2 linked regions of the Prochlorococcus marinus XMU1408 genome follow. The protein of the gene in region 2 binds, or shares a complex with, the protein of the main gene of each other region. Links are inferred from orthologs where the notes say so. Each region holds a gene or a part of one and is shown on either strand. Other genes may lie near its edges. The genes, in order: dnaG and dnaB.

Region 1 (16,454 bases), on a different replicon or contig from region 2:
TTATTAATGGTTCCATAGATGATCCTCAACCTAAGAAAGAGAAAAGATATCATCTTGTTGTTGTTGCAAAGAATCAAATTGGATATGAAAATCTCGTTAAATTAACAACTCTCAGCCATTTAAATGGAGTTAGGGGAAGAGGGATATTTTCACGACCGTGCATAGATAAATCATTATTAAAACAATATAGTGATGGATTGATTTGTTCAACAGCTTGCTTAGGAGGAGAGATCCCGCAAGCAATTTTAAAAGGAAGAAATGATGTTGCTAGAGATATCGCATCTTGGTATAAAGAAATTTTTAAAGATGATTTTTATCTTGAAATTCAAGATCATGGATCAGTTGAGGATAGAATTGTTAACAGTGAAATAGTCAAAATATCTAAAGAACTTGATATTCAGATTATTGCTACAAATGATGCACATTACGTCTCAAAGAATGATATTGAAGCTCACGATGCATTGATATGTGTATTGACAGGGAAGTTAATTAGTGACAAAAAAAGATTGAGATATACAGGTACCGAATATATAAAATCTGAGGAAGAGATGAGATGTTTATTTACTGATCATTTGGATAAAGTTATAATAGATACATCTATAGAAAATACCGTAAAATTAGCAAACAAAGTTGAAGAATATAAAATATTAGGAACATATAAGATGCCAAATTTTCCTATACCAAATGGATTTAATGCTATCGATTATTTAAAAGAAACTAGTATAAATGGACTTTTAGATCGATTAAATATATCTGATTTTAATTTAGTTCCTAATGTCTATAAAGAAAGACTTGATTTTGAATTAAATGTTATCGAGCAAATGGGATTCCCAACTTATTTTCTAGTCGTTTGGGATTATATAAAATTTGCAAGAGAACAAAATATTCCTGTTGGTCCTGGTAGAGGATCTGCAGCAGGTTCTTTAGTGGCTTTTTCACTTCATATAACTAATATTGATCCAGTCGAGAATGGATTATTATTTGAACGTTTTCTTAATCCAGAAAGGAAGTCAATGCCAGATATTGATACTGACTTTTGTATTGAGAGGCGAGGTGAAGTTATAGATTATGTTACTAAAAAGTATGGTGAAGATAAGGTTGCCCAGATAATTACATTTAACAGAATGACATCTAAGGCAGTTTTGAAAGATGTAGCTCGTGTACTTGATATTCCTTATGGAGATGCGGATCGTTTAGCGAAATTAATACCTGTTGTTAGAGGCAAACCTGCAAAATTATCTTCTATGATCTCCAATGAATCTCCAAATAAAGATTTTTTAGAAAAATATAATAATGATCTGAAAGTAAGGAAATGGGTTGATATGGCAATGCGAATAGAAGGAACAAATAAAACTTTTGGTGTCCATGCAGCTGGAGTAGTAATAGCCGCTAAATCTCTTGATAATTTAGTACCTCTACAACGAAACAATGATGGCCAAATTATTACTCAATATTTTATGGAAGATATTGAATCACTTGGTCTTTTAAAAATGGACTTTTTAGGACTAAGAAATCTTACAATGATAGAAAAGACTATTAACTTAGTTCAGGAATCAATAGGTAAAAGATTAGATCCTGATTCTTTGCCTTTCACAGATAAGAAAACATTTGAATTACTTACTAGGGGAGATTTAGAAGGTATTTTTCAACTTGAATCTAGTGGAATGAGACAAATAGTTAAAGATTTAAAGCCTTCATCACTTGAAGATATTTCTTCTATTTTAGCTCTTTACCGACCTGGACCTCTTGATGCAGGATTAATTCCTAAATTTATAAATAGAAAACATGGTAAGGAGAATATTGATTTTCCACATCAGTTACTTAAACCCATTTTAAGTGAGACTTATGGAATCATGGTTTATCAAGAGCAGATCATGAAGATTGCACAGGATTTAGCTGGATACTCTCTTGGTCAAGCCGATTTATTAAGAAGAGCAATGGGAAAGAAGAAAGTTTCTGAAATGCAAAGACATAGAGAACTCTTTGTTGCGGGTGCTGTTGATAATGGAGTGACAGAATTGATTGCAGATCAGTTGTTTGATCAAATGGTTTTATTTGCAGAATATTGCTTCAATAAAAGCCACTCGACTGCTTATGGCGCTGTTACTTATCAGACAGCGTATTTGAAAGCACATTATCCCGTTGCCTATATGGCGGCATTGTTAACAGTTAATGCTGGTTCAACTGACAAAGTTCAGCGTTATATCTCGAACTGTAATTCGATGGGCATAAATGTAATGCCACCAAATATAAATACTTCTGGTGTTGACTTTACTCCCAAGGATAATTCTATTCTTTTTGGATTATCTGCTATTAAAAATTTAGGTGATAGCGCAATTAGAAAAATCATTGCTAGTAGAGAAACAGATGGAGAATACAGATCATTAGCTCAATTCTGTGACCGCATTTCATTATCTTCTGTTAATAGAAGGGCTCTTGAAGCTTTGATTCATTGCGGTGCTTTCGATTGTCTTGATGAGAATGCTAATCGAGCTCAACTTATATCTGACTTGGATTTAGTAATTGAATGGGCTTCTTCAAGGGCGAAAGATAGAACTAGTGGCCAAGGAAATCTTTTTGATCTGTCTACCTCCTCCTCAACTGAAGAATCATCAACTAATGATTATCTATCAGTTCCCAAGTCTAAAAGTGTTAATGAATACCCCCCATCCGAGAAACTTAAATTAGAAAAAGAACATGTTGGCTTTTATTTATCTGATCACCCTTTGAAACAGCTATCTGAGCCTGCAAGATTAATTGCTCCAATTAGTTTGGGATCTTTAGAAGATCAAAAAGATAAGTCTAGAGTTAGTGTCATTGCCATGATTCCTGGGATGAGAGAGGTTACAACTAGAAAGGGTGACAGAATGGCGATCATTCAACTCGAGGATCTAACTGGTTCTTGTGAAGCCGTTGTCTTTCCGAAAAGTTATGAAAGGTTGTCTGATCACTTGATGGTTGAAACGAGGTTATTAATATGGGGGAGCGTTGATAGGAGAGATGAAACTGTTCAATTAATTGTTGATGATTGTCGTGAAATTGATGATTTAAGATTTTTACTGATTGACCTTCTCCCTGATCAAGCAACTGATATAAATGTTCAGCATAAATTAAGAGAATGTCTTTCAAAAATTAGGCCTGATAGAAATGAATTAGGTGTTCGTATCCCAGTTGTGGCTTGCCTTAAGGATAATATTAATACTAGATACGTAAGATTAGGTGATCAATTTTGTGTAAAGGATACAGAGCTTGCTTTGAATATTTTGTCCAAGAATTCCTTCAGTGCAAGATCTAGTAAAAGACTTGTAAATTAAATTTAATTGTTAACTGGTTATTTCATTTTTAGAACTCTTGAATGCATCCTTCATCCTATTGATATTTGGTTTTATGTTTTCAAAACCTAAAAAACTGCCTGGGCTGATATCCCAACTAGCAGAAAGTATTCCGTAGCTTAGTCCCAGTAAACCCACAAGGAAACACATTGCTGAACTGACGAGCGTAACTGTCGGCGAGATTTCTGCGATACCTTTGCTTATAAGAAAATAACTGCCAATAAATACTCCCATACCACTAATTGTTGGTATTCCTGTCGTAAATACAATCCTCCTCGCCATTCTGTTGGCTACATATTTTGGTATTCCAGATTTAGTATTAGAATTTTTTGAGGGAGTTTTAATTTCAATCTTTGGTGTCGAGCTGCTACTCGAAAATCCTATTTTTGCTTCTTGAGATTGTGTTTTTTTGGTTTTTTTTGCTCCTTTCATTAGCTTTTAACTACGTAATACCCGTCATTATCCTCTAATAGATAGTTTTTCTATTATCTCAGTATATCTTTTTTCACTTTTATTTCGCACATAACCCAAAAGTCTTTTGCGCTGACCAATCATTTTAAGTAAGCCTTGTCTTGAGGAAAAATCATGAATGTTTCCTTGAAGATGTTTGCTTAATTTCGAGATCCTTGTTGTCAGCATGGCAACTTGAACCTCTGCTGAACCAGTATCAGTTGGATGTATTTGATGTGAGTTGATTAGCTTTTGTTTCTCTTCTGTGCCAAGTGACATTTTGATTTGAATTCTCTTAATACAATAAGTCTATTTTAATCCCTAGCCTTCTATCAAGTGCTCTTTTGACTTAATCTTATAAGAATCTCTTTAAGATGCTTATCCATCAGCTCTTTTTTAGCTTCTGTGGATAGTGTATTTATTAGCAATGTATTTTCTTTTTCGTTGATTGTTAAATATTTTATTGAATCTTTTATTTCATTATCCATATAGCCCAGTGAATTTAGAATTGATCTAATTTCTTCTATATATGTACCAAAGCTGTTTAAGTTTGAACTTTTTTGATTATCTACATTTATTTTAGTATTATCAGTAAATTCTTGAAGTTTATTTTTGAGTTCCACTACTAATCTTTCTGCTATACGTTTACCAATGCCCTGAGAATTAGTTAATAAACTTAAATCTTGTTCTTCAATAGCATTAACTAATTGATAAACCTCTAAGTCCTGTAATAAAACCATAGCAATTTGAGGGCCAATACCATTAATGCTAATGATTTTTCGAAATAAGTCCCTTTGATTAATCTCCCTAAAACCATATAGGTTTGTACAATCCTCACGATTTATTTGGTGAATCCAAAATTCTTTAAAATCCGAATTCTCAATCTTATCTATTTGCTTTGATAATAGTTGTACTTCATAACCAACACCACCAACATTTAGAACTACTCCCCTTTTGGAGGATATATGCCAGTTTTGTATTATTTGACCTTTTAACCAACTAATCATTATTTATAAATTTATTTGAAATTATTTTGATAGCTAAGTTGATTTAACCACCGTCTATTTCACACCCCACCATTGACCCCCCTATTATGCCGGCTGGAATTGCCCACCAACGATCCTTACCTCTGGATATTGCTGTGGCTAATCCACCACCTAATATTCCTCCAGCAATTGTACCCTCAGAGCAATCATTGTTATCAAATTTATTTTTATTTGTCGTTGAACTAACTCCTGGGCAAGGCACCTCCACTGTCTCTTCCCATTTCTTGATATATCCAGGATTATTTCTTGTCCCTGGTATGTATTCCTCTCTATATTCATTTCTAGTGCAAGTTCTGCTAGAGGAGAACCCCTTTTGATAATCATCAGCAAAAACAGATGTTGATCCAGTAATTAGAACCATTGATAAGATCGCAGAATTTATTTTCATATGTAATTTACGCTTTTGAACTTTTTGATGCACTTATACTAATAATAGTGGATATAAGTACGCAAAGACCACCCAAATAAACTGAAGTTGATATTGTATCTTTAAAAATCAATAGACCCCAGATGCTTGAGAAGATTACTTGAGAATAATTAAGTGAGGTAGCTTGCCCTGCTGGAATAAGTCTTAGGCCCTCAGTTATGCAAACTTGACCAATTTGTGTAAAGAAACCAATACCTAATATCCAAATCCATTCAAATCCAATTGGTAATACAAAATTATTAATTATAAGTGGTAAAGATAATGGAATAGATACCAATGGAAAATAATGAATAATAACTAGAGGGTGCTCTTTAGCAGATAATTTTCTTACGCAAATATAGGCAAGCGATGTCAATAGAGCTCCTATTATTGCTATAGTTAATGCTATAAAAGTATCTATTACATTTCTATTTGAAATAAATTCTGGTTGACTAACTAATATTATTCCTATCCATCCAATGATGATCGAATAAACTATTCTTTTTAATATATCTTCTTTTAAGATAAAGTGTGCACATATAACTGTAAATGTAGGATAAATATATTGTATTACAGTAGCTGTTGCTATAGGTAAAATTGTTAGAGCCTTAAATATACAAAATAGAGCTAATGTTCCAAGTAAACCTCTAATAATTAATAATTTTTTTTGATTTCCCCAAGGATTTATATTATTTTTAAATAACACTAGTCTAGTTATCACCAAACTAATTGATGCTCTCGCGAACACCAATTCTGAAACTGGTATTCTTCCATTAATTGATTTCACACATACGCTCATAAGACTAAATGCAAGACCACTTGCTATTAAAAATTTGATACCTCTAAAATTTCTATCTTTTTCAATTTTTTTTAGAATTTGTTTTTCTCTCAATTTCTAAAACTCTTAACTAAATATTTCTGTATCAATTAAAATTATCATATGGCTTCAGTTCGACTTCATCCCAGGACAATAGAATCTGTAAAAGATCGTGTAGACATAGTTGATGTTGTTGGAGATCACGTTGTTCTAAAGAAAAAAGGAAAAGAATTTGTTGGCATTTGTCCTTTTCATGATGACAGTAAGCCTTCGATGTCAGTGATTCCTGGTAAACAATTTTATTACTGTTTCTCTTGTGGTGCAGGTGGAAATGCAATTAAATTTTTAATGGAGTTTGAACGGAAAAGTTTTAGTGATGTTGTTCTTGAACTCGCCAAAAAATACCAAGTTCCCGTTGATACAGTTGAGGGGCCACAACAGGAAAGACTAAAACAACAGATATCTCGTCGTGATACTTTATACCGTGTTTTAAAACTCGCTACTGGTTGGTTTCGTAATCAATTAAATTCTTCGTGCGGAGAAAATGCTCTTAACTATCTTCAAAATTCACGTAATTTGAGTGATGGAGCTCTAATTAACTTCGAAATCGGGTATGCACCAGATAATTGGGATTCATTACTTAATTATTTTGTTGATATTGAAAAAGTTAGTGTTGAAATACTTGAATCCTCTGGATTGATTGTTCCTAAAAAGGGAGGAAATGGTTTCTATGACAGATTTCGCAATCGTATTATTGTTCCAATACATGATAGACAAAAAAGAGTTATTGGTTTTGGAGGAAGAAGTCTTGATGGATCTGAACCTAAATATTTAAATTCTCCTGAGACTGAAATCTTTGAAAAGGGAAAAAATCTTTTTGGGTTAGATAAAGCTGCTCTTTCTATAAGAAAAAAAGACTATGCAGTTGTGGTTGAAGGTTATTTTGATGTGATAGCACTTCATGATTCCGGTATTACTAATGTTGTAGCCTCCTTAGGGACAGCATTAAGTCGTAATCAAATAACGCTTCTCTCACGATCAACAGATAGTAAAAAGATCCTTTTAAATTTTGATTCAGATAGTGCAGGAATACGAGCAGCCAATCGAGCCATCAATGAGGTTGAAAACCTTGCTATTCAAGGACAGCTCGATTTACGAGTTCTCCAATTACCCTCTGGTAAAGATCCAGATGAATTTCTCAGAGATAATTCTTCTTCGGAATATGAAGCATTAGCTGCTAAATCACCACTTTGGATGGATTGGCAAATAGATCAATCACTGAAAGATTTAGATTTAAGTAAATCTGATCAATTTCAGATTGCTGTTAGTGATTTAGTAAGTCTTCTTGGGAAGCTACCGCAAACTGCTATAAGAACACATTATCTACAGAAAGTTGCACAACGTCTTAGTGGAGGTCAAGGTAGATTCGCTTTACAACTTGAGGAAGATTTACGTAATCAAATTAGAGGTCAAAGATGGCACGGTCGATCTAAGAAATATGAGAAAGATCAGGAAATAAGTCATAGAGAGCGAAGTGAGGCTGATATATTGTTTATATACATTCATTGTCCTAACTCTAGATCTTTCATTCGTAATGAACTCCGATTAAGAGATCTAGATGATTTTGCTATTAATCATCATCGAGTAATATGGTCGACAATAAGTAATATTGAGGAGAAAAGATTTGGTTTTGATAAAGTTGAGAATATTAATCGTGGCAGTGATACAACTAACGTCTTAGCAGAGGTCGATTTAATTAAACATCTGTTAGATACTTTCCTTGTAAGTAATAATGAACATCTATCAAAACTAACTCTTTTACTTGAGGCTGATGAGCTTCGTCAGGCAACTTTAAGTGAGCCTGAGATGCAAATTCGTGGTTCATTAGCTGTCCTTGAAAAACAAAAATCATTAAAACGCTGTCGACATTTAATTGATGCGTGGAGCTCACAGAGATTACAGACACTAGAGAACTGTATTGCATCTCTTATTGTTCAAGAGAACTCAGAGCCTAGTAATTCATCAGATATGGAAGAACGGGTGATTAAAATGTTTGAAGAGTTAAACAATGATGCTATTAATTTTCAGGATCTTTACTATGCTGAAAGAAAGCACATTTTACATCTAGATCAGCAGAGATGTTTTAAATAATATTTTTACAGTTATATTTTTTTTTAATGAAAAATTCTTCCTATTTTGATCTAGATAAATGTTCTTTATCTAACCATATTTGGCCTGATTTTATTAATAAAATTGGTATTTTTAAGGCAAAATTAGCAGTTCGTCAGGCTCTCGATCTTCAGAAAATGCAGGGCAACTCTTCTACCTTACCTGTTCTTATTCTTGAAACATGCGGAACTGCTCTTATCAGCTCCAGTGCTATCAAGACCTATATTGGCTTAACTTGTGTTGAACAAGGAATGCTTTTGATTTACAGTAAAAAGTTAGATGCTATTCAATTACTTAGAGATTATTAAAAACGAAATAATTATCATAGACAATACTTTATTAATTCTTTTTCTACTAATCTTGGTTTATCTTCTAATATATATGCTTGTCTTTCTTTTTCTTCCTCTCCTGATATTTTTGTAGAACCTTTTAAAGCTTCAATTTTTGCTGGATTCATCGTTAAATTTTTATTTATTTTTAATAAGTTCCCGTTATTGCATTCTTGTGTTACGTGAACAGCTTCATGTCTTAATGCTTTTTTTATAAGTGTTGCTGTCCGCTCATAAGTATCAGTATATTTCTTACTTAGACTTTTATAGCCTCCTATCCTTTTAACATTATCTGTACATATAACAATCTTTTTTTGTCTCTTTTTTAAAAAACCTACGTATTTTTGACTTAATAAACATAGAGATGTATTTTCCTCTGTTGAATATCCTGCTTTTTCAACATGCTCTATTATCTTAATTTCTATTTTATCTAAATATTGAATGAACTCCATTATTCTAATCTCTAATAATTATATTATTTTTAATTTACCATATTTTTTTCACATATGTTTATTGTATATTTTAAATCTCATAGAAACTTTAATTTGCAAATACAGTAGGAATACTTTCTATATTAGTTACTTTTGAACCGGATAGTTTACTACGACGTGGCCTCCATTCCCTCTCTATAATAGATGAGCCCCATCCTAATAAATCTTTTCCATTTTTTTTGTTAATATTATCTATTACACTATTTAGTCTTTCTAGATAGAATTCTTCTTGTAAATCATTATTACAAAATAATAGTTTTTGTTTGTATTGATTGCTACTGAGGTTATGCAATATTACACCAGCTTTTATAAATTTCTTATATGGTTTAAATATTCTATTTGTTAATTCAATACTGTTTTTCTGGATAATTATTGAGTTCGAACTTGGTGTCTGTAATTTTATACTTGCTTCACTTCTATAAAAATCTTTTGAATGAGTATTGGTTGTTGTAAAGACTGTAATTGCAGAAGATAATTGATTGTATTTTCTAAGCTTTGCAGTTGCTATGAGAACATATTTACTTATTGATTGACTCAGCTCCTCTAAGCTATCTATTGGATATGCAAAACTCCTACTCACGCAGATTTCTTTTCGAGCTGATGATTTTTCATTAATAGGAATACAGTATGTACCTTTCAATTCATTTTGTATGCGTAAACCAATTACACCATATTTGGATTTAATTTGATTGCTTGACATATCTCTAAGTTCTCTTGCGTTGTTTATGCCTCTAACTTTTAGCCATGTCGACATTTTTTTTCCTACACCCCAAACTTTATCTACCTTGATTTGTTGAAGATAAGGATTCTTATCTTCAACTATACCTATATCAAATATACCTGAATTACTTTGTATTTCCTTTGCTATATAATTAGAAATTTTTGATAGAACTTTTGTTTCACCAATACCAATAGATATTGGTATTCCTATGTTCTGATAAACTAAGGCTCTTAAATCTTTTCCCCATTGATATAGACACTTATCTTTTGGTCGTTTCATAGTCGCAAATGCTTCATCTATAGAGTAAATTTCTAGCTCTTCACAATTTTCTTTTAGTATCTGCATTAATCGATTGCTTACATCACCGTAAAGTTCATAATTTGAACTTCTTACATTTATATTTAATTGATTTAGTTTGCTTTTTAATTTGAAATAAGGCTGACCCATAGGAATTCCCATTTTTCTAGCTTCTGAGCTTCGGGCTATAATGCATCCATCATTATTCGAAAGTATAACTAAGGCCTTTCCTCTAATTGATGGATCGATCATTTGCTCACACGAAGCATAGAAATTATTGCCATCAATTTGAACTATAGCTTTGCGCATAATTATTTATTTATCTTTCTAGTTTGTGTATTGAATAAATTGCTACTCCCCAAATTTGTATATCTAAATATTCATATAAATTTATTGCTGGATAGTTTTTTTTATCTGCTTTTAGATAATAATTATTTTTTTCTTTTATAAGTCTTTTTAATGTGAATTCCCCATCCAACAGAGCAACTACAACATGTCCAGGAGTCGGATTTATGCTTCGATCTATTATTAATAAGTCATTATTATAAATTCCTGCGTTATTCATAGAATTACCACAAACGCGTAGAAAGAACGTACTTATGGGGTTTTTGATTAAGTATTGGTTTAAGTCGATGCCTAGCTCTATATAATCTTCTGCGGGAGAAGGGAACCCTGCCGAAATTGTTTCTTTTACTAATGGAACTAATAAGTTCGACGGCATCTCTTTTGAAGAAGAGTGAGAGATCTTTGAATACATGAACCCAGCGTGACCTGATTTTATTATAGTTCACTTGTACTATCGCGTATTGTGTCGGTGTAGTCTTTATTCTTTGTGGTATGGGGAGCCTTGAGTAATAGTTTTTGCCCGATACAGTTGCTCTATAAGGAGAAGACGAGCTATTTCATGCGGAAAAGTCAGTGGTGAAAGACTTAATTGCAAAATAGCGAAATTATTTAGGGACTGGCTAAGACCGGTAGCACCTCCAATAACAAAAGTAATGTTTTGATTATTAAAATTAAGCAGCTTTCTTGCTAATAGTTTTGAAGAGAAAGATTGTCCATTCTCGTTGAGAATGACAAGGGCCTCATTTTTTTTTAAGATTCCTTTAATCGTATATTCTTCTTTTATTTGAGTACTGTCTTTGATTTCTATGACTTGTAAACCAGGCAATCTTTTCAAGTACATTTCTATACCTGTCTGAATCCACTTTTTCTTTATTTTCCCAATGGCAATGATTTTATATCGTGAAACATTAAGCATAAAATTTATATTTATCTAATAATTATCATCTTCAAGGAGAAATTGTTTAAATTGTGTATAAAGCTCTAGTGATTCGTTAACAGAAAGTTCTTGAGGATTTTTATTCTTATCTGGTGTAATATTTGAATGATTTTTTACAGTATTTGATTCAAGTGTTTTCAGTCGATCTAATAGATGGGGTGGGACGTTCCCATCTGGGCTTATTTCCATAAGTTCTCGAAAAAGTTGTTGAGGATTGGTTTCAATTTCAACTGGATGAAGTTTGTGTTGTTTAGTCGAATTAGTTTTTTTTGATTCTGTTTGTTGAGATTTGGATATCTCTTTAGGAAGTTTACGTCCAAGTTCTTTTAAACGTTCAAGGCTGTGACTATCAAAACTCATTTTTCTGGAGAAGGATATATTGATTGAAAATCTTTTTATGATTATATTTTAAATAATTTATTTTTACTTCAGTAAAAAATGTGATTATTTCTAATGTGGTTTGGAGATTGTTCGTGTGGGTGATAAAACATTGAATGATTTTAGACATATTCCTCGAAAACGCTTTGGCCAGCATTGGCTAAAAGATCAGGGTGTTCTAAATAAAATAGTTAAAGCTGCCAAATTGAATTCTGATGATTGTGTATTAGAAGTTGGCCCAGGTAGAGGTGCTTTAACTGAAAAATTAATTGAATCTCAAGCAAGATTCATTCAAGCAATTGAACTTGATAGAGATTTGGTAGCTGGTTTGAAAAAGCGTTTTATTGATCAAAACAAATTCAGTTTGAGAGAGGGAGATGTTCTATCTGTTCCATTGAATGCAGCTAATGGAGAAATTATTAATAAAGTTGTTGCTAATATTCCTTACAACATAACAGGACCAATATTAAGAAGATTAATTGGTGAACTATGCAATCCACCAGAAAATAATTTTGAAACTTTAGTTATCCTTATGCAAAAAGAAGTGGCTCAAAGAATTTTAGCCCAACCAGGCAATAGCAATTATAGTGCTTTAAGCGTAAGAATACAGTTGTTAGCAAAATGTCAATTTGTATGTGATGTTTCTGCTAGATGTTTTCAACCTTCTCCAAAGGTGGATTCCAAAGTCGTGCTGTTTGAACCTCATTTATCTCTTGGTCATGAATTTTATGAAATTGGGAATTTATTAGAGAAACTTTTAAAACTTGCTTTTTCTGGTAGAAGGAAGAAATTACGTAACACGATTGGAAGTTTTGTAACTTCAAACGATCAAATAAAAGAATTTTTTGCCTATAGAGGTATTAGTCTTGATCAACGACCACAGGAAATTTCTCCTTCCAATTGGTTTGCCTTAGCCAAAGCTTTAAAAGAAACTTCTGTTATTAAAAATGACTTCTAACAATGTTAATGATAATTCTCTCATAGCAATTGCAAATGCAAAAATTAATTTGCATTTAGAGGTTTTAGGTATGAGAAATGATGGCTTTCACGAATTGGCAATGGTCATGCAAAGTATTAGTCTAAGCGATAAATTGAAGATGATAAAAAGGCAGGATAATAATATTAGCCTTAAATCTAATAATAAAGAGATCAGTAATGGTGATGATAATTTAATAATAAAGGCTGCAATGATTTTGAGAAAGGAAGTTGGAAATACAAAATTAGGTGTTGATATAGAACTTGAAAAAAACATACCAATTGGTGCAGGATTAGCAGGAGGATCTACAGATGCAGCAGCGACTTTTGTTGGTTTAAATAAACTCTGGAACTTAAATCTAGAGGGTTATCAATTAGAGAAAATATCACAGCAGATTGGATCAGATATTCCCTTTTGCGTATCAGGAGGTAGGCAAATTTGTTTTGGACGTGGTGAAGTTCTAGAAAAATTAAAGTGTAAAAAGTTTGATCTGGGTCTTGTTTTGGTAAAAGATCCTTCAATTCAAGTTTCTACGCCAGTCGCATATAAAAAATATAAAGAACAGTATGGTCATACTTATCTTGATGATGATAAGGATTTTGATCTCAAAAGAAATATGATCAGGTCTATAGATTGGTCTGATAAGTCTATATTTGATAATCGAATAGAAATACAAAATGATTTACAAAAAACAGTTCGCCCTATGACACCAGAGGTTGAAAAGTCATTGAAAATATTGTCTGGTTTGCCAGGTTCTCGCCTTGTATCTATGAGTGGCTCTGGACCAAGCTGTTTTGCTTTGTTCCCAAGCTATGATGTTGCAAATAAAGTGTTAACAGAACATTTTAATGAATTTGAAAGAGCTGGTTTATCAGCTTGGGCATGTTCAATGATGTCTAATGGAGTTAACTTGGAAAATGAATTTACCTAGTAATGGATTTAAAAAAGAATCAGAAGAATTAGGGAATTCAGAATCAATTCCCATTGATAGTATTAGTGCTGATGTGCAAAAGAAGGGACCATTCAGCTTTTTTTCTGGTTCGATTACGAGTTTAGCTTTTAGTTTTTTAAGCCTATTTATAAGTAAGAAAATAGTTTTGTATTTCTCTATACATAGTCCTAATTACTCTTCACCAATTGCTCAAAGTATAGCTTCCGGTTTTAAAACGCTAATTATAGGAATTAGCTTTCTTGCAACTTTTACATTTGGTTTTATAGGTCTTGGTTTGTTTTTAGTATTTATTCGAAGTTTGATAGCAGGCAATAAGGTTAAAACGGACTAGTATTTAAATATTAAATTGTAATATTTAGGTCTTTTTATGACCCTTCATGATTTAGGACTTCTTGTTTTATTACTCGCTCCTGGTATGTTGCTTTCCATATTGCTGTTATCTACTTTTGCGGCGGGTGGGTAATTAGGCACAGTTTGAGATAGCTTGGAATAACAAACCGGTAATCCGGGCTTTCTGTTAAAGCTGTGAAAGGTACTCTTTTATTTAATGCTCTTCGTGAAGCTATTGATGAAGAAATGGCTAGAGATCCTATGGTTTGCGTAATGGGTGAGGATGTTGGCCAATATGGAGGTTCTTATAAAGTCACGAAAGATTTATATGAAAAATATGGAGAGTTCAGAGTATTAGATACTCCAATTGCTGAGAATAGTTTTACGGGAATGGCAGTTGGTGCAGCCATGACAGGTTTAAGACCAATTGTGGAAGGTATGAATATGGGTTTTTTGTTGCTTGCTTTTAATCAGATATCAAACAATATGGGAATGTTGAGATATACAAGTGGTGGTAATTTTACAATTCCAACAGTTGTTAGAGGCCCTGGGGGGGTTGGAAGGCAATTAGGAGCTGAGCATAGTCAAAGGCTTGAAGCGTATTTTCATGCAGTCCCTGGAATAAAAATTGTTGCTTGCAGTACTCCTACTAATGCGAAAGGTCTCATGAAAGCAGCTATTAGGGACAATAATCCGGTGCTTTTCTTCGAGCATGTCCTTCTCTATAACCTCACTGAAGAATTACCTGAAGGTGAATATGTTTGCGCTTTAGATCAAGCTGATCTTGTAAAAGAAGGAAGTGACATTACAATTTTGACTTATTCAAGAATGCGTCATCACTGTTTAAAAGCAGTTGAACTTCTTCAAGTGAAGGGAATTGATGTTGAATTGATTGATTTAATTAGTCTTAAGCCTTTTGATATGGATACAATTTCTAAGTCCATTAACAAGACCCATAGAGTTATAATTGTTGAAGAATGTATGAAAACAGGTGGGATTGCTGCAGAATTGATGTCCTTAATAACTGAGAATTGTTTTGATGATTTAGATTATCCTCCTGTGCGTTTGTCCAGCCAGGATATTCCTACTCCTTATAATGGAAACCTTGAAAATTTAACTATTATTCAACCTCATCAGATAGTAGATGCAGCCGAGAGAATTATGGGAAATGACGGAGTTGATTAACAATGGGACGAAAGAATTATTGGTTTCTTTTTGTCATTATTTTTGCAGTATTAAGTATATTTATCTGCATTAATATACCTTTTCAATTAGGACTTGATCTTCGTGGAGGTAGTCAATTAACATTAGAAATTAAGCCTACTCCTGAAGTAGCAAAAATAACTCCTAATGAAGTTGAAGGAGTTAAGGCTGTTCTTGATAAGAGAGTTAATGGATTAGGCGTTTCTGATTCTCAACTTCAGACTATTGGAACAAATCAATTATTATTAGAGCTACCAGGAGAACAAGATCCTTCAAGGGCAGCCAAAGTACTAGGAGAGACCGCTCTATTAGAATTCAGAATTCAAAAAAATGGGTCAGAGCAGGAATTAAGAAATTTACAAACACAGAGAAATAGTATTGAATCTATAATTAAATTATTAGAAGAAAATAATAATTCAGCCCAATTGATAAAAGAGATCAATACAAATAATGAAATTAACAAATTGTTCGAAAAATATAATTTTGATACGAACCAAATTCTTGAATTAGATAAATTTATTCTCCTAAGGAATAATTTAAATACTGATATTGCTGCTTTGTTTGACTCAACATCTTTGACTGGTCAATATCTTACTAATGCAGGTAGAAGACAAGATCAAAATACAAACAATTGGGAAGTAACTTTGAGTTTTAATAATGAGGGAGGTGAAAAATTCGCAGAAATTACTAAATCAATAGCAGGTACATCTAGACTGCTAGGAATTGTTATTGATGGGATGTCATATAGTGAGGCAAGTGTTGGTAGACAATTTCAAACAGCAGGAATAACTGGTGGTGCCGCGACAATAAGTGGAAACTTTACTGCAGATGACGCTAGAAATTTAGAAGTTCAGCTTCGAGGAGGTGCTTTGCCTCTCCCTATAGATATTATTCAGATAAGAACAATTGGTCCTTCTCTTGGAATACAAAATATTCGACTTAGTCTTTTTGCTGCTTTAACAGGTTTGCTTTTTGTAGGTATTTTTATGATTTTTATATATAAATTGGCTGGATTTGTATCTGTACTTGCTCTGTCTTTTTACTCTTTATTTACTCTTTCCATTTATGCCCTACTCCCCGTGACTCTAACGCTTCCTGGTATCGCTGGATTTATATTAAGTATTGGAATGGCTGTAGATGCTAATGTTCTTATTTTTGAAAGACTGAAAGAAGAATTACGCAATGGTAATACATTAATTCGATCAATAGATGCAAGTTTCAAAAATGCTTTTTCTTCTATAATTGATGGACATTTAACTACTTTAATTAGTTGCG
Region 2 (13,799 bases):
TCGTTAGGATTGTCTTCTCGTATTGCGTGAGCAACTTCATAGGCTTCCTCTAAAACATATGGGATCAACGAAAGATGAGTTTGCTTGAGATCCCAAGGACAACCTTTGATTGGATCTCGTAGGTCTGAAACTACTTCAAGGAGTTTATTGATTTTTTTGTCTAAATTTATTTGGTTTGTGTTTGTCATTTTTAGTTGTCCTGATAGAGCTGTAACGAAGCTCATAAACCGATTTTTTTTGAATCGTTGATCTAATTATGATTAATTCTCAACAACAGAGCAGCCTGAGGTATAAAGTACATGAATTAGTCGAAGGACTAAAAGTTGTATGGGCGATTAGCTCAGCGGTAGAGCGCCTGCCTTACAAGCAGGATGTCCCTGGTTCGAACCCTGGATCGCCCATCTAGATTATTCTTTAATTTATGCAAAATGGTCCTGGATTAACAATTTCAGCAACAGCAGTAGCAGAGTTAAATAGGCAAGCTGCTTTTACTGGAACACCAGGAGTTATGCATATTGATCTACTGGATGATAAGTGTGGAGAAGGATGGAAATTTATAAGAATTAGGCCAGGAAAAAATGATGGTGTTCCCCTCGCTAGAGCTGATGGGATGACTTTGTATGCTCGCCAAGATCAAGTTCTATTTTTTCAAGGTCTAAAGTTGAATTATTTTGGTGATTTAAGTGGAGGTGGATTTCTAATTAGCACGCCAAAAGGGGCAGAAGCTTCTCCATGTGGATCAGGCTTTAGAAAACTTTCAAAAGCTCAATAACTTCTTAAAACAATTAGAGAATTGAATTTATTCTTCTGGAAACAAGATGGAAGAGAGTTCATCAGAATCAACTTCATAGACGCGAGCTAAACTTGTCTCAATTGCGCTAGTTACTTCGCCCGGTAAGAATCTCATAGCATTTAAAGCATCATCCGATATTTCTTCTGTAAGTAACTTTTCCTTACTATTTAATTTTTCATCGTTGATTACAGCAATTACCCAGCTTTGATATGCGTAGACAAGATCGGAGAACTCAAGTTCAGGGTCGTTCAGATCCATGACAAATAAACAGATAATGAACAATAAACACTAGTTTGGCTGTAGTTGGAGAAAATGTCTTCTATGGAACAAATATCTCGCACTTGTATTCAAGCAAAAGCATTTGAATTTGCATTGATGGAATTAATTTATAGTAAGCGAGATAGCTTTCATCCACTGTGGAGTGTGGATAGCTGGGTTAAATTTTTAATCTGGTTAAGTTTAAATTGTGGGCTTTCTGGAGACAAAGAAAGCCTGGAATTGTTTGCGCAAGCTATGGGTTCTCCCTTAACAAGTCGAATGAGAAAAATATTTTTTGAAAGAGCTCTAGAAGACTTGTCATTACATGTGATGGCTGACCCTGCAGAAGCGCAAGTTTTGATAATGCCCATAACTATAGACAAGGAGATTGATGATAACGATATAGTTCAAGCCTTACAAACGATTGGTTTAAGTGAAAAGGTTTTTTTATCTTCGGCTGCATGGGAAAGGCATGACTCAATAGTTTCGATTCCTTGGAACGTGAAAAATGACATTTGAATTTATGAAAAGCAAGAATGATGTAAAACTTTTGTCGGGAATGAGTAAATTAAATTAAACACATTTTTTTTCTGTGATCGAGCGGGCAAAAACTACAAATTTATCTGAAGCCTCAGGGCTTCCTAAAACATATGATCCAGTTGGTACTGAAAATCGCTGGCAGAAAGCTTGGGAAGAAAAAGGAGCTTTTAAACCTGATCCATCAGCCCCTGGAGATCCATTCTCTGTAGTTATTCCTCCGCCAAATGTCACAGGTAGTCTGCATATGGGGCATGCTTTTAATACTGCCTTAATCGATACAGTTGTTAGGTATAAGAGATTAAAAGGAAATAATGTCCTTTGTCTTCCAGGAACAGACCATGCTTCCATTGCAGTTCAAACTATTCTAGAGAGACAACTAAAGAAAGAAGGCAAAAATCGTCGTGATCTTGGTAGAGCTTCCTTCTTGGAAAAAGCTTGGGAGTGGAAAGAAAAAAGTGGTGGAAGAATTGTTGATCAATTAAAGCGTTTAGGATATTCCGTAGACTGGAGTAGAGAGAGATTTACATTGGATGAGGGCCTGAGTAAAGCTGTTTCCGAGGCATTTGTTCGTTTATATGAAAAAGGATTGATATATAGAGGAGAATATTTAGTGAATTGGTGCCCTGCCTCTGGTTCGGCTGTGAGTGATTTAGAAGTTGAAATGAAAGAAGTAGATGGACATCTATGGCATTTTCGATATCCGTTAGTCACATCATCTGCATCAAGTGAGAAACAAATTAGTTACTTAGAAGTAGCGACTACTCGCCCTGAGACGATGCTTGGTGATGTCGCAGTTGCTGTGAATCCATCAGATGTAAGGTATAAAGATCTCATAGGGGAGCAACTGACTTTGCCTCTGGTTGGCAGAACTATTCCCATTATCGGAGACCCTCATGTAGATAAAGATTTTGGAACTGGATGTGTCAAAGTTACGCCAGCTCATGATCCTAATGATTTTGAGATAGGTCAGAGACATGACTTACCTCAAATAACAGTCATGACTAAAAAAGGAACTATGAATCACAATGCAGGTCAATTTGAAGGCTTGGATCGTTTTGAAGCTCGTGAAGCTGTTATTGATTCTCTAAAGGAGATTGGTCTCTTAACCAAAATAGAAGCTTACAAACATAGTGTCCCTTTCTCTGACAGAGGGAAAGTACCAGTAGAGCCATTGTTGTCAACTCAGTGGTTTGTCAAAATGGATCCTTTAGCAAAAAGTTGTTCTGAATTTTTTGAGAAAGGACAACCTAAATTTATTCCTAATAGATGGTCAAAAGTTTATCGAGATTGGTTAACTGATATCAGAGATTGGTGTATTAGTAGACAATTATGGTGGGGACATCGCATTCCGGCTTGGTTTGTGATTAGTCAAACAGATAATAAAGTTGTTAATGAAACACCGTATATTGTCGCTAGAACAGAAGATGAAGCTAAGAAATTAGCACGTGAACAATATGGAGATTCAGTCAAAATTGAGCAAGATGAAGATGTTTTAGATACATGGTTCTCTAGCGGATTATGGCCTTTCTCAACATTAGGTTGGCCTGATGAAACTCATCCTGATTTTCAACGTTGGTATCCCACTAATACACTGGTTACTGGATTTGACATTATTTTCTTTTGGGTAGCAAGAATGACAATGATGGCTGGAGTCTTTACGGAGAGGATGCCATTTTCTGACGTTTATATTCATGGACTTGTAAGAGATGAGCAGAATCGAAAGATGAGTAAGAGTGCAGGAAATGGTATTGATCCTTTATTACTAATAGAAAGATATGGAACAGATGCTTTGAGGTTTGCTCTTGTTCGTGAAGTTGCCGGCGCTGGACAAGATATACGTCTTGACTTTGATCGTAAAAATCAAACTTCAGCAACGGTTGAGGCCTCTAGAAATTTTGCTAATAAGCTTTGGAACGCAACTAGATTTGCTCTTATCAATCTTGAGGGTCAAGATTTTGAAAATTTGGAGAAATATGATTTATCGAAGTTGCAATTATCAGATAAGTGGATTTTATCAAGACTTGCTCGAGTCAATCGTGAGACTGTTAATCGATATGAAAATTATGCTTTAGGAGAGGCAGCTAAGGGATTATATGAATTTGCTTGGAATGATTTGTGTGATTGGTATTTAGAACTAATCAAACGTCGATTGAATACCTCAGAAAATTTTTCTCCTGATGAATTATTAGATCAAAAAATAGCGAAAAGTATCTTGTACAAAGTTTTAAGTGATCTTATGATTATGCTTCATCCTCTAATGCCTCATTTAACAGAGGAGCTTTGGCATGGATTAACTGGTTTGGCTGAGGATCAATTTCTAGCTTTGCAGCCTTGGCCAAAATTAAATGAACAAGACTTGGATATTGATTTAGAGAGTTCTTTCTCTGATTTATTTGCATCTATCAGATTGATTCGCAATCTACGAGCAGTTGCTGGGTTGAAACCCTCTCAAAAAGTTCCTGTCATGTTGGTCTCTGGCAAGGAAGTCTTGCAAAATACTCTAAAAACATCAATCAATGATATTGCTGTTTTGACTAAGGCTAAGGAAGTCCAAATATTATCTCCAGAGGAAGCAAAATCATTACCTTCTATGAAAGCTTTAGCCGGTGTAAGTGGAGAGCTAGAAGTGGTTCTTCCTATTGAAGGATTGATAGATATAGCTTCTTTACGATCAAGGCTTGAAAAAGATTTAAATAAAGCACAAAAGGAAATAGAAAGTCTCTCTGGACGTCTAGCAAATAAGAATTTTGTTGATAAAGCTCCTAAAGAGGTTGTTGAGGAATGCAGAGCAAACTTAACGGAGTCAGAAGCGCAAGTCCGTCTAGTCAAAGAGCGTCTAATGGGATTGGATTGAACTCTCTAAACTATGTCTAACAACTTAGAAACTCTGGTTAATAATTTCATTCCTTTTTTAAGTAGCTCTTTTGGAATTTTGATTTTTGCTTTGGTGTATGTTTTTTGGGTGTCTTGTTTATTGCCAGGCTCATGGCTTTCCATGTTGTCTGGCTTTCTTTATGGCACCTGGCTTGGAAGTTCGGTGGTTTTTGTGGGAGCTTTTATTGGAGCTCATCTAACTTTTTATTTAGGGAGAACTTTTTTAAAAGAATGGGCTCGAAAAAAGGTCTCCAATTCTCCAAAAGTTCAAATAATGGAGAAAGCTGTTAAACGTGAGGGTCTCAAAGTCATTCTTCTCACAAGACTTTCTCCTCTTTTTCCATTTGGCTTACTTAATTTTACATATGGCTTGAGTGAGGTAAAAGTTCGTGATTTTACTCTTGGAATGATTGGTATATTACCTGGCACAATTTTGTATTGCAGCCTAGGTTCCTTAGCACTCAAAGTTTCAAATTTTGGTGAAGTACTCTCAGGAAGGTCTGAAACTAGTTCATTTATTTGGAGCTTGATTAGTATCTTATCGACTATTTTAGTTGTTATTTTAGTTTTACGTTCAACAAGAAAACTTAATCAGGATTCTTAATCACTAGATTATTCATCAGCTTTTAAATTCCAATCTTCAATCGCTGCAAATACGACAAACCAATAAAGTCTTATGCGATTAAATATACCTTTTTTAGAAGCAAGCATTTCATATTTTGCGCGTCCACACTCTGTTTTGATTAAAGAAAATATTGGATTCTTATCCATTTTTAAATTCTATTCATTTTTTCAATAATAGCTTAAATTCAGTTTCGTTAATTATTTTTACTCCAAGCTCTTCTGCTTTTTTTAATTTACCCCCCGCTTTTTCTCCTGATAATAAGAAATCAGTTTTTTTACTAATTGAAGAGCTGACTTTTCCACCAGCACTTTCTATTAATTCTTTTGCTTCCTCTCTTGTAAGGGAATCTAAAGTTCCTGTTAAGACAAAAACTTTGCCATGAAAAATATTGGATTGGTTTGAATTGTCGTTTGATTCTAAATTTTCTTTTAGAGAAAATCCAATTGCTTTTAATTCTTTAATTAAGATTTGGTTATTAGAATCATCAAACCACTTAATTATTGCATCTTTCATCTCATTTCCGAATCCATAAATATTGGATATATTTTCAGGTGCCTCCTTAGCAATAGTATTAAGTTCCTCGATACTATGAAAATTTTTTGCAAGAGATTTAGCATTCGCTTCTCCTATGTGAGGTATCCCTAAACCGTAGAGCTGTTTGTGCCAATTTGTGTTTTTAGATTCGTTAATTTCTATTAGTAAATTCTTTGCAGATTTTTCACCAAATCTTTCAAGTTTTAAAAGAGAATCGATTTCAAGTTTGTATAAATCTGCGATTGACTGTACATATCCTTCATTGACTAATTGATTAATAATCTTTTCACCTAATCCTTCTATTTTCATCGATCCTTTACTGACCCAATGACGCAAATGACCTTTTAATTTTGCTGGGCATCTAGAATTAACACATTTCGTTATTGCTTCGTTCTCTTCTTGAATTAACTTGGAATCACATGTTGGACAGTTTTGAGGAAACTTTACTAATTTTGCATCAACTGTTCTAAATTCTTTTATAACTCTAATAACTTCAGGAATAATTTCTCCAGCTTTTCGCACAATTATGGTGTCATCATAATGAAGATCTAAAGATGCAAGTCTGTTTGCATTATGAAGTGTTGCACGATTCACTGATGTTCCTGCAAGCTCTATCGATTCAAATTCTGCTACAGGAGTAATAGCACCAGAACGACCTACTTGGAAAATTAATTTTTTTAACTTAGTCGCTTTCTCTTCTGCTGGATATTTGACAGCTATGGCCCATCTTGGAGCTTTATTTGTTGCTCCTAGGAGATTTTGTATCTCAAATTTATTTATTTTTACTACTATGCCATCAGTTGCATAAGCTAAAGAATCTTTTTCGATTTCCCAATACTTGTAATAGCTATTTGCTTCAGTTAAGTTTTTTTTTGTTGCATATGTAGTATTAACTTTAAAACCAATATTTTTTAAAAACTTAAGTGATTCAGATTGAGAATTTGGTTTTTTAAAATTGCTATCGGTTGGCTTCCAATTTTCTGGTAAATAAAGACTATATGCGAAGAAGTCAAGTTTTCTAGATGCAACTATTTTGGGATCTAATTGTCTTAATGTTCCTGCACAAGAGTTTCTAGGATTTGCAAAGAGTGGTCGATCAGTGCTTTTTCTCTCATTATTGAGTTTGTTAAATATATTATTGGGCATGAAAGCTTCGCCTCTAATTTCAATCCAAGAGGGTGGATTTTTTAATAATAAACGTAAAGGAATTGTAGAAATTGTTCTGATATTAGTAGTGATATCTTCTCCAATTGTTCCATCTCCACGGGTTGATGCTCTAGTTAAAATTCCATTTTCATATCTTAATGAAATAGCATTTCCATCAATTTTTAATTCACATATCAGTTCTGGATTATTAACCTCTTTGATATTTTTATTTCCTGAACATATTAATTTGCTGATCCTTGCATACCATGCTTCTAATTCATTTATATTAAAAGCATTATCTAGACTTAAAAGAGGAATATTATGCTCAACATTTTTGAATCCTTTAGAAGGAATACCTCCTACTCTTTGAGATGGACTATCAGCTGTAATTAAAGAAGGATTTATATTTTCAATTTCAATTAATTCTCGATATAATTGATCATAAACAGCATCGTCTATCTCTGGTGAATCTAATATATAATAAGAGTAATTTGCTTTGTTGAGTAAAGCTCTTAGCTCTTTAGCACGTTCAGAATATTGATTGAGTTTTGATTTCACTTATAACATTTTTTCATTAAGTATTGGCTTTAGCAATGCGATCGATTTGCCAATTTTCTTCAATTTTAATAAAAGTAAAGTCAAGTGGCATTTCGTTTTTCTTGTCTTCTGATTTCAAGTTCAGAGTTAGCATTATTTGATTATCTTCTATTCTTGGACGTCCTGACTTTAAATTTCTATATCTATTCAACTGTAAGCTACCCAAAAATTTGATGAAATCTTGTCTATTCACATGTTGTTTATAAGCTTTAGTGGTAAGTCTATATGCACCATCAATGCGACCGGCAGCAATTTGATCAAAAAATCTTTTTACTAGAGGATTTATGCCTCTTGCACTGATTACAAGTTTAATTGCATTAAAGGTCCAAAACAGGAGCAGTGCACCAACCCCTACCAAAAGAGCTTTTAATCCGATTGCTTTGATTAGAGCACTATCCATGTTTGTAATTCCTTTTGAGTAGAGATTCTGACTTATAGCTATGAGATTAGCTTGTTTGTTTTCGATAGTCAGACAGAATGTTATCGGAATAATAAAGCTAATGAGTTCTTTGCATCAATGTCTTTAATACCTCTGTTGCCATTATTTCTTAAATTAAACAGAGAATATTTTCAGAACTCTTTCTTTGAGGAAGGAGTCCCTAGAGTTTCTATTCGGTGGAGTGATGGTCGGATGCGAACAACAGCAGGGATTTATCGACGTAAAACTAATTTTTTTGGAGTAAAAGATAGTGAAATAATTTTATCTAAACCAGTCTTAGAGAATCTTCCCGAGAAGGCATTGATGAGTACTCTGTGCCACGAAATGATTCATGCTTGGATAGATCTTGTGTTAAAAGTTGAAGAGGTACATGGGCCTAATTTCCATAGGCGCATGTCTGAGATCAATTCCTCACAAACCGATTTCCAGGTCACAGTTCGACATTCTTTTCCAGTATCCAAAAAAACTCCTAAATGGCTAGCAACTTGTCCTTCATGTAAAAAAAGTTTTTGTTACCGTCGCATGATGAAAGGAGCAGCTTGTCGAAGTTGTTGTAATAATTTGTTTGGGGGTCGATGGAATGCAAAATGCTTACTGGTATATCAACCTTTTTCTGTTGTTAAATAAATAATTTTTTTTCTTCATTAGAGTTTTTTTAAAGTTTTGGAATTTTCCTTATTAATGTTTTTCATTATTTGGTTTGAAAGCGTTAAATTTAAAAGATGAGCTCTTATAAAAATCGTAATCAAATTCGTCAGCGATCTCGAGATCAACTTGATCGCAGAATGGATAAATGGATAGAAACTGGGAAACAAGTTGTTGATGGAGTTGCAGGTAATCGTCCTGGTCAAAATAGGGGAAGGTGGCAAGATAAAACGACTGCTCCAAATTTCAAAAAAGTTGGACGTTGGATGGAAGAAAAAATAGATTGGTTTTTTGAGGATGATGACGAATGGTTGAACAATGAAGACTTAGAGGATGATCTTTCTAATGAAAGTATAATTAATACAAAAAGACCTTTAGGTGCTATTTCACTAAGAGCGCCTAAAGCCTTGCCTCCTCATATTGATCAAAAAAGAAATAATCAATATGAAATTGATGAATGGCCTGATGATCAATCTTTTAGGTTAAATAAGTGGCAAAGAAAAGATAATGTGCTGAACCAAGATGAACAGGATGCAAATCAGTCATTTCAAAGTGAACGATCATCAAGAAGGAGGAATATTCCAAGGTCTAGTAGAAGAAAATACTAGTTTTTCAAAAAGCCTTTCTTGGTATTGGCCCTAACCATTTTTCTAGCTGTGGGCTGAAAACTTCTCGTATAACAGTAAGTTCTTTTTGTTGACGAAAAAATCGATAATGCCTGCTCCAGAAAGGTCCTTCTTCTTGAAATTCCAATTGAAGCCAATTCGCATTTACTAATGCCAATCCGTCTACCTCTCTAAACAGCTCTGATCGTCCTTGAGTAAGACTTTTCCAGATTGGCTGACTCTTGTTTTGTAGATGTTTTTCAGCTTCTTGATAATTCCACCAACTTTCAGCCCATGCCAAGGTTATGCCTCCACATGTAAGCCAAACTTGTCTTCTTAACAAAGGTGGCTCTAGTTCATTGACTTCTTCTGGGACTCCATTTTTAGTATTACTGTCCATAGCCATAGATATAACTTTTATAGCTACTTCGTGACCTGTTAATAACTTAAGATGTCTTGTTGGACTTCCATCGCCCAAGAGCATTAATTGCCATGGTCCAGAGAGTTTGTTATTACCTTTGCCTGAAATAACATTTTCTTTTGATGCTTTCCAAATCACTTCAGGAGATGCTAATTGAGATTGATTTGAATTCACGAGTATCAGCTTTTTATTTGAATTGAATCCGTGTATTCAGTTTGCTTCATTTGCTCTATTTTTAACCATACAAGAAGTGCCGTGAGATCAGCTTTGCTCACACCTGGTATTTGGGCAGCATGACCAAGGCTTTTGGGTTGAGAAATATTTAATTTTTCTCTAGCTTCTTTAGATAGTGTTTTTATATCATTATAGTTTAAATTTTTTGGCAGCAACTTTTTACTTTGTTGCTTTAATTGATTTATTTGAGCTTTTTGTCTTTCTAAGTAACCACTATATTTGATATCTATTTCAACTCCTTCTTGCACATCCAAAGGAATATTTTCAGTGATTAAGTCATAATCAATTAAGTCTTTAAAATGAACATTTGTTCTTCTAAGAAAGTTTGCCAAGGTTATAGAACCTTTGATTGGTGTTCCTGTAGATGAATATATTTTTTTTGCACACTTATCACTTTCTTTAATTCTTTCATTCTCTAGTCTTAATTTTTCTTGATCAATTAGTTGTTGCTTAGTATTATAAATTTTCCATCTTCTTTCATCAATTAAACCTAATTTATAACCTAATCGAGTCAATCTTCTATCAGCATTATCACCCCTAAGAACTAAACGATATTCACTCCTACTAGTTAATACTCTATAAGGTTCTTTTAAGTCTTTGGTAACTAAGTCGTCAATCATAGTTCCTATATAACTATTTTCCCTTTCAAAAATAATTCTCTCTTTATTATTTATTAATCTTGCAGCATTTAAGCCTGCTACTAAACCTTGGGCAGCGGCTTCTTCATATCCGGTGGTTCCGTTTAGTTGTCCTGCACTAAAAAGACCACTTATTTTTTTTGTTTCTAATGTTGCTTCCAGTTGTGTAGCTGGAATGTAGTCATATTCGACTGCATATGCAGGTCTGAGCATAACGCATTTTTCGAGGCCTGGAAGAGTTCTTAAAAGTTCTAATTGCAAGTTTTCAGGAAGTCCGGTGGAGAAACCTTGAACATAAATTTCTGGGGTATCTATCCCTTCTGGTTCCAAGAAAATTTGGTGGGAATCTTTGTCAGCAAAACGTACAATTTTATCTTCTATGGATGGGCAATATCTGGGACCTTTACTATCAATAAACCCTCCATAAATAGGGGTTAAATGAAGATTATTTTTAATAAGTTGGTGAGTTTCTTTTGTTGTTCGAGTTATGTGACAACTTATTTGTTCTCCACTCTTCCATGAAAGTGGATCAAAAGAAAAGAATTTGTCTGCAGCATCGCTCAATTGCTCTTCAAGAGAAGTAAAATCAATACTTCGTCTATCGACTCTTGCGGGGGTTCCTGTTTTTAAACGACCAGTAGTAAAGCCTAATTTTTGTAATTCTTCAGTTAATCCTTCAGAGGCTTGCTCACCTGCACGACCTGCACTCATAGATTGATTACCAATCCAAATTCTTCCTCCTAAAAAAGTTCCAGTTGTAAGGACAACTGCTTTCGCATGAAAAATGCTTCCAAAATAGGTTTTAATTCCTTTTACATACCCTATTTGCTCTGTAATTTCTGATCGGTTTTTTGCAGGTTTTTCTGAAAAATGTTCAATTTCTAGGCCTGTAACCATGGCCTCTCTAATTTTGAGATTTGGGGTATTTTGTAGGACTTTGAGCATTTCATTTGCATATACGCGCTTATCTGTTTGTGCTCTTAATGCTCTCACTGCAGGCCCTCTACTTGCATTAAGAACTCTTTTTTGAAGAGCAGTTAAATCTGCTAATTTTCCTATTATTCCTCCTAGTGCATCAACTTCGTGCACTAGTTGACTTTTCGCTGGTCCTCCAACCGCGGGGTTGCATGGTTGCCAAGCGATACGATCTAAATTAAGTGTAAATAAAGCTGTATTTAAACCTAATCTTGCAGAAGTCAGCGCAGCTTCACAGCCTGCATGGCCTCCTCCTACAACGATTACATCAAAACTTTCATTTGAGGATTGTTTAAAAATCATCAATTAAATATTTGAAAGATTAAGCAGCAAGATTTCTAAATCTAGTGAATTGTGGTTCAAAAAGTAATTTAACTGTTCCAACAGGACCATTTCGGTGTTTTGTCACTATTACTTCTGTAATGCCCCTGTCGGTAGTTTCTGGATTGTAATACTCATCTCGATAAATCATTAACACTAGGTCCGCGTCTTGCTCAATTGAGCCTGATTCTCGAAGATCGCTAAGCATTGGCCTTTTATTGGTTCTTGATTCAACTCCTCTACTTAATTGAGATAAAGCAATAACAGGTACTTTTAGTTCTCTTGCCATCCCTTTAAGACCTCGAGTAATTCTTGAAATTTCCTGGACTCGATTATCAGGTGAAGTGCCTTCCATTAGTTGCAGGTAATCAATCACTATCAAACCAAGTTCTTTACCTTGCTCCGCAATTAGGCGTCGGCATAAAGACCTCATTTCAAGAACACTTGAATTTGGTTTGTCGTCAATGAATATTGGTAACTGACCGAGTGTATTAATACCTTGACCAAGTAATGGCCATTCATCTTGTTGCAATCTACCAGTTCTTAATCTGCTACTTTCAATTCCTACTTCGCTTGAAAGCAATCTGTAAGTAAGTTGCTCTTTGCTCATTTCAAGGCTAAAAACACAAACAGGAAGTTCATGAAGTTGAGCTACATTTTTTGCAAGATTTAAAACGATAGAAGTTTTTCCCATTGCAGGTCTTCCTGCGACAATAATTAAATCGCTTCTTTGGAGTCCTTGTGTCATGGCATCCAGATCATAAAAATTTACTGGTATACCTGCTACTGACGTGCCAAGTGATCTACTTTCTATTTCATTAAAAGTGCTAGTAAGAATTTCTGCAGTTGGTGTTAAACCTTTTGATGGTTGTTCTTGGCTAATGGCAAAGATCTTTTGTTCCGCTTGATCAATAGCTTCTTCCATTGGGAGAGTTTGATCAAAACCTAATTTAATTACATCATTTCCTGATTTGATTAATTGTCTGCGCAGAAATTTATCGCTAATTAATTTTGCAACTTGCTCAATAGAAGCTGTTGATGAAACCCTCTCAACTAATTCAACTAATCTATTATTACCTCCAACTTTTTCTAAAGAATTTGTATCTGCAAGCCAAGCGCTCATCGCTGTTAAATCTGTTGGCTTGCCTTGGCTATGAAGCATTAAAGCAGTTCTATATATTTCTCTATGGGAAGAGATGTAAAAAGCCTCTGGCTGTAGTAAATCAGCTATTCGTCCGATTGCATCAGGGTCTAATAAAATACCACCAAGAACAGATTCTTCTGCTTCCAAATTTTGAGGTGGTATTTGGTCAGGTTGAGCTTCAAAACGAGGTTTATCAATCTTGGAATTATTAAATGCTCCAAAATCTCTTGTTTGTTTTGAAAATTCCCCGTTATTTGAAGAGGGGGTTCCAATCATTTATTGCTTCTTTGACAAGGACACCTACTTTGGCTTGTTCAGGAAAAGATGCAACTATTAGTAACTTGTGACTTCAAGATTTATTTCAGCATTGACTTCGCTATGAAGCTTTATCTGTACTTTATATTTGCCAATTCCATGTATCTCAGGGACAGATATATCTCTCCGATCTATTTCTTTTTTCGTAGCTTCTTTTACAACTTCTGCTACGTCCCCGTTTGTAACTGTTCCAAATAAGACTCCATCTTCTCCTACTTGTTTTTTGACAGTAAATCTTCCAATAGTTGTGAGAGCTGTTTGGAAATCAATTGCTTCTTGTTTTTTAGCTGCCTCTTGCTCGGCTTGTTTAGCTTTTCGATGTTCAACTTGTTTTAAAACATTTGGAGTAACAGGTAATGCTTTTTTGTTGGGTAATAAAAAGTTTCTTGCAAAACCAGGAGCGACCTCAACAAGGTCGCCATCTTTACCAAGACTTTTGATGTCTTCATTAAGAACAACTTGTACTCTCTTAGCCATGGATTGAAAATGAATTAATACTTTTTAATCTTGTTAATAATATTACGATGCGATAGGGAGTCTAATTTTTTTTGCTAACCCAATTGCTTTTAAAAAACGTATGTGTTGCCAAGTTATATCTATTTGGTTTCTTTGAAGACCATGCTTGGCTGAGTTAGGGAAAGCATGATGATTATTGTGCCACCCCTCTCCAAATGTTAGTGCTGCTACCCATTTGT

The links.
Region 1: the proteins of dnaB (region 2) and dnaG are in contact, whole or in part, in a crystal structure (PDB 2R6A), measured with the Geobacillus stearothermophilus proteins. The link is inferred for Prochlorococcus marinus XMU1408 from one-to-one orthologs. Residues at the interface, in WP_033016901.1 of Geobacillus stearothermophilus: Ser13, Glu15, Ala16, Gln18, Glu91, Leu92, Asp94, Ala95, Val96, Pro97, Thr98, Ala99, Ala100, Asn101, Tyr104, Tyr105, Ile108; in WP_049624496.1 of Geobacillus stearothermophilus: Lys456, Leu457, Leu458, Pro459, Ala460, Asn463, Ala464, Leu467, Leu535, Leu536, Ile537, Ala538, Gln544, Glu545, Asp548, Tyr549, His552.

Annotation. Positions count from the first base shown.
Region 1 is NZ_QJUE01000002.1:579,762-596,215, forward strand. What follows is about bases 5,707-8,688. They hold dnaG (DNA primase), read left to right. Parts: upstream 5,707-6,174; coding sequence 6,175-8,202; downstream 8,203-8,688. Other genes in these bases: DNJ73_RS04600 (DMT family transporter), read right to left, coding at 5,707-6,126; DNJ73_RS04610 (hypothetical protein), read left to right, coding at 8,229-8,528; DNJ73_RS04615 (serine hydroxymethyltransferase), read right to left, coding at 8,543-8,688. Also shown: DNJ73_RS04575 (DNA polymerase III subunit alpha), read left to right, coding at 1-3,314; DNJ73_RS04580 (PAM68 family protein), read right to left, coding at 3,324-3,764; rpsO (30S ribosomal protein S15), read right to left, coding at 3,792-4,061; Holliday junction branch migration protein RuvA, read right to left, coding at 4,115-4,789; DNJ73_RS04595 (glycine zipper 2TM domain-containing protein), read right to left, coding at 4,833-5,216; more of DNJ73_RS04600, read right to left, coding at 5,224-5,706; more of DNJ73_RS04615, read right to left, coding at 8,689-9,001; DNJ73_RS04620 (Y-family DNA polymerase), read right to left, coding at 9,090-10,367; DNJ73_RS04625 (LexA family protein), read right to left, coding at 10,378-10,815; DNJ73_RS04630 (23S rRNA (pseudouridine(1915)-N(3))-methyltransferase RlmH), read right to left, coding at 10,882-11,319; DNJ73_RS04635 (hypothetical protein), read right to left, coding at 11,335-11,700; 16S rRNA (adenine(1518)-N(6)/adenine(1519)-N(6))-dimethyltransferase RsmA, read left to right, coding at 11,816-12,676; ispE (4-(cytidine 5'-diphospho)-2-C-methyl-D-erythritol kinase), read left to right, coding at 12,666-13,625; DNJ73_RS04650 (DUF3082 domain-containing protein), read left to right, coding at 13,612-13,977; DNJ73_RS04655 (pyruvate dehydrogenase complex E1 component subunit beta), read left to right, coding at 14,172-15,161; protein translocase subunit SecD, read left to right, coding at 15,164-16,454. UniProt on the Escherichia coli protein: RNA polymerase that catalyzes the synthesis of short RNA molecules used as primers for DNA polymerase during DNA replication.
Region 2 is NZ_QJUE01000007.1:41,916-55,714, reverse strand. The notes cover bases 10,857-13,799. They hold dnaB (replicative DNA helicase), read right to left. Parts: upstream 13,066-13,799; coding sequence 11,647-13,065; downstream 10,857-11,646. Other genes in these bases: DNJ73_RS09335 (acyl-CoA desaturase), read right to left, coding at 13,624-13,799; rplI (50S ribosomal protein L9), read right to left, coding at 13,123-13,581; mnmG (tRNA uridine-5-carboxymethylaminomethyl(34) synthesis enzyme MnmG), read right to left, coding at 10,857-11,627. Outside these bases: mazG (nucleoside triphosphate pyrophosphohydrolase), read right to left, coding at 1-188; DNJ73_RS09400 (AIR synthase), read left to right, coding at 422-772; DNJ73_RS09395 (hypothetical protein), read right to left, coding at 800-1,051; DNJ73_RS09390 (protein phosphatase), read left to right, coding at 1,115-1,570; DNJ73_RS09385 (valine--tRNA ligase), read left to right, coding at 1,644-4,445; DNJ73_RS09380 (TVP38/TMEM64 family protein), read left to right, coding at 4,458-5,069; DNJ73_RS10100 (hypothetical protein), read right to left, coding at 5,078-5,236; NAD-dependent DNA ligase LigA, read right to left, coding at 5,250-7,328; DNJ73_RS09370 (hypothetical protein), read right to left, coding at 7,345-7,767; DNJ73_RS09365 (SprT family zinc-dependent metalloprotease), read left to right, coding at 7,885-8,433; DNJ73_RS09360 (RNA helicase), read left to right, coding at 8,529-9,059; DNJ73_RS09355 (chorismate lyase), read right to left, coding at 9,064-9,651; more of mnmG, read right to left, coding at 9,657-10,856. UniProt on the Escherichia coli protein: The main replicative DNA helicase, it participates in initiation and elongation during chromosome replication. Travels ahead of the DNA replisome, separating dsDNA into templates for DNA synthesis.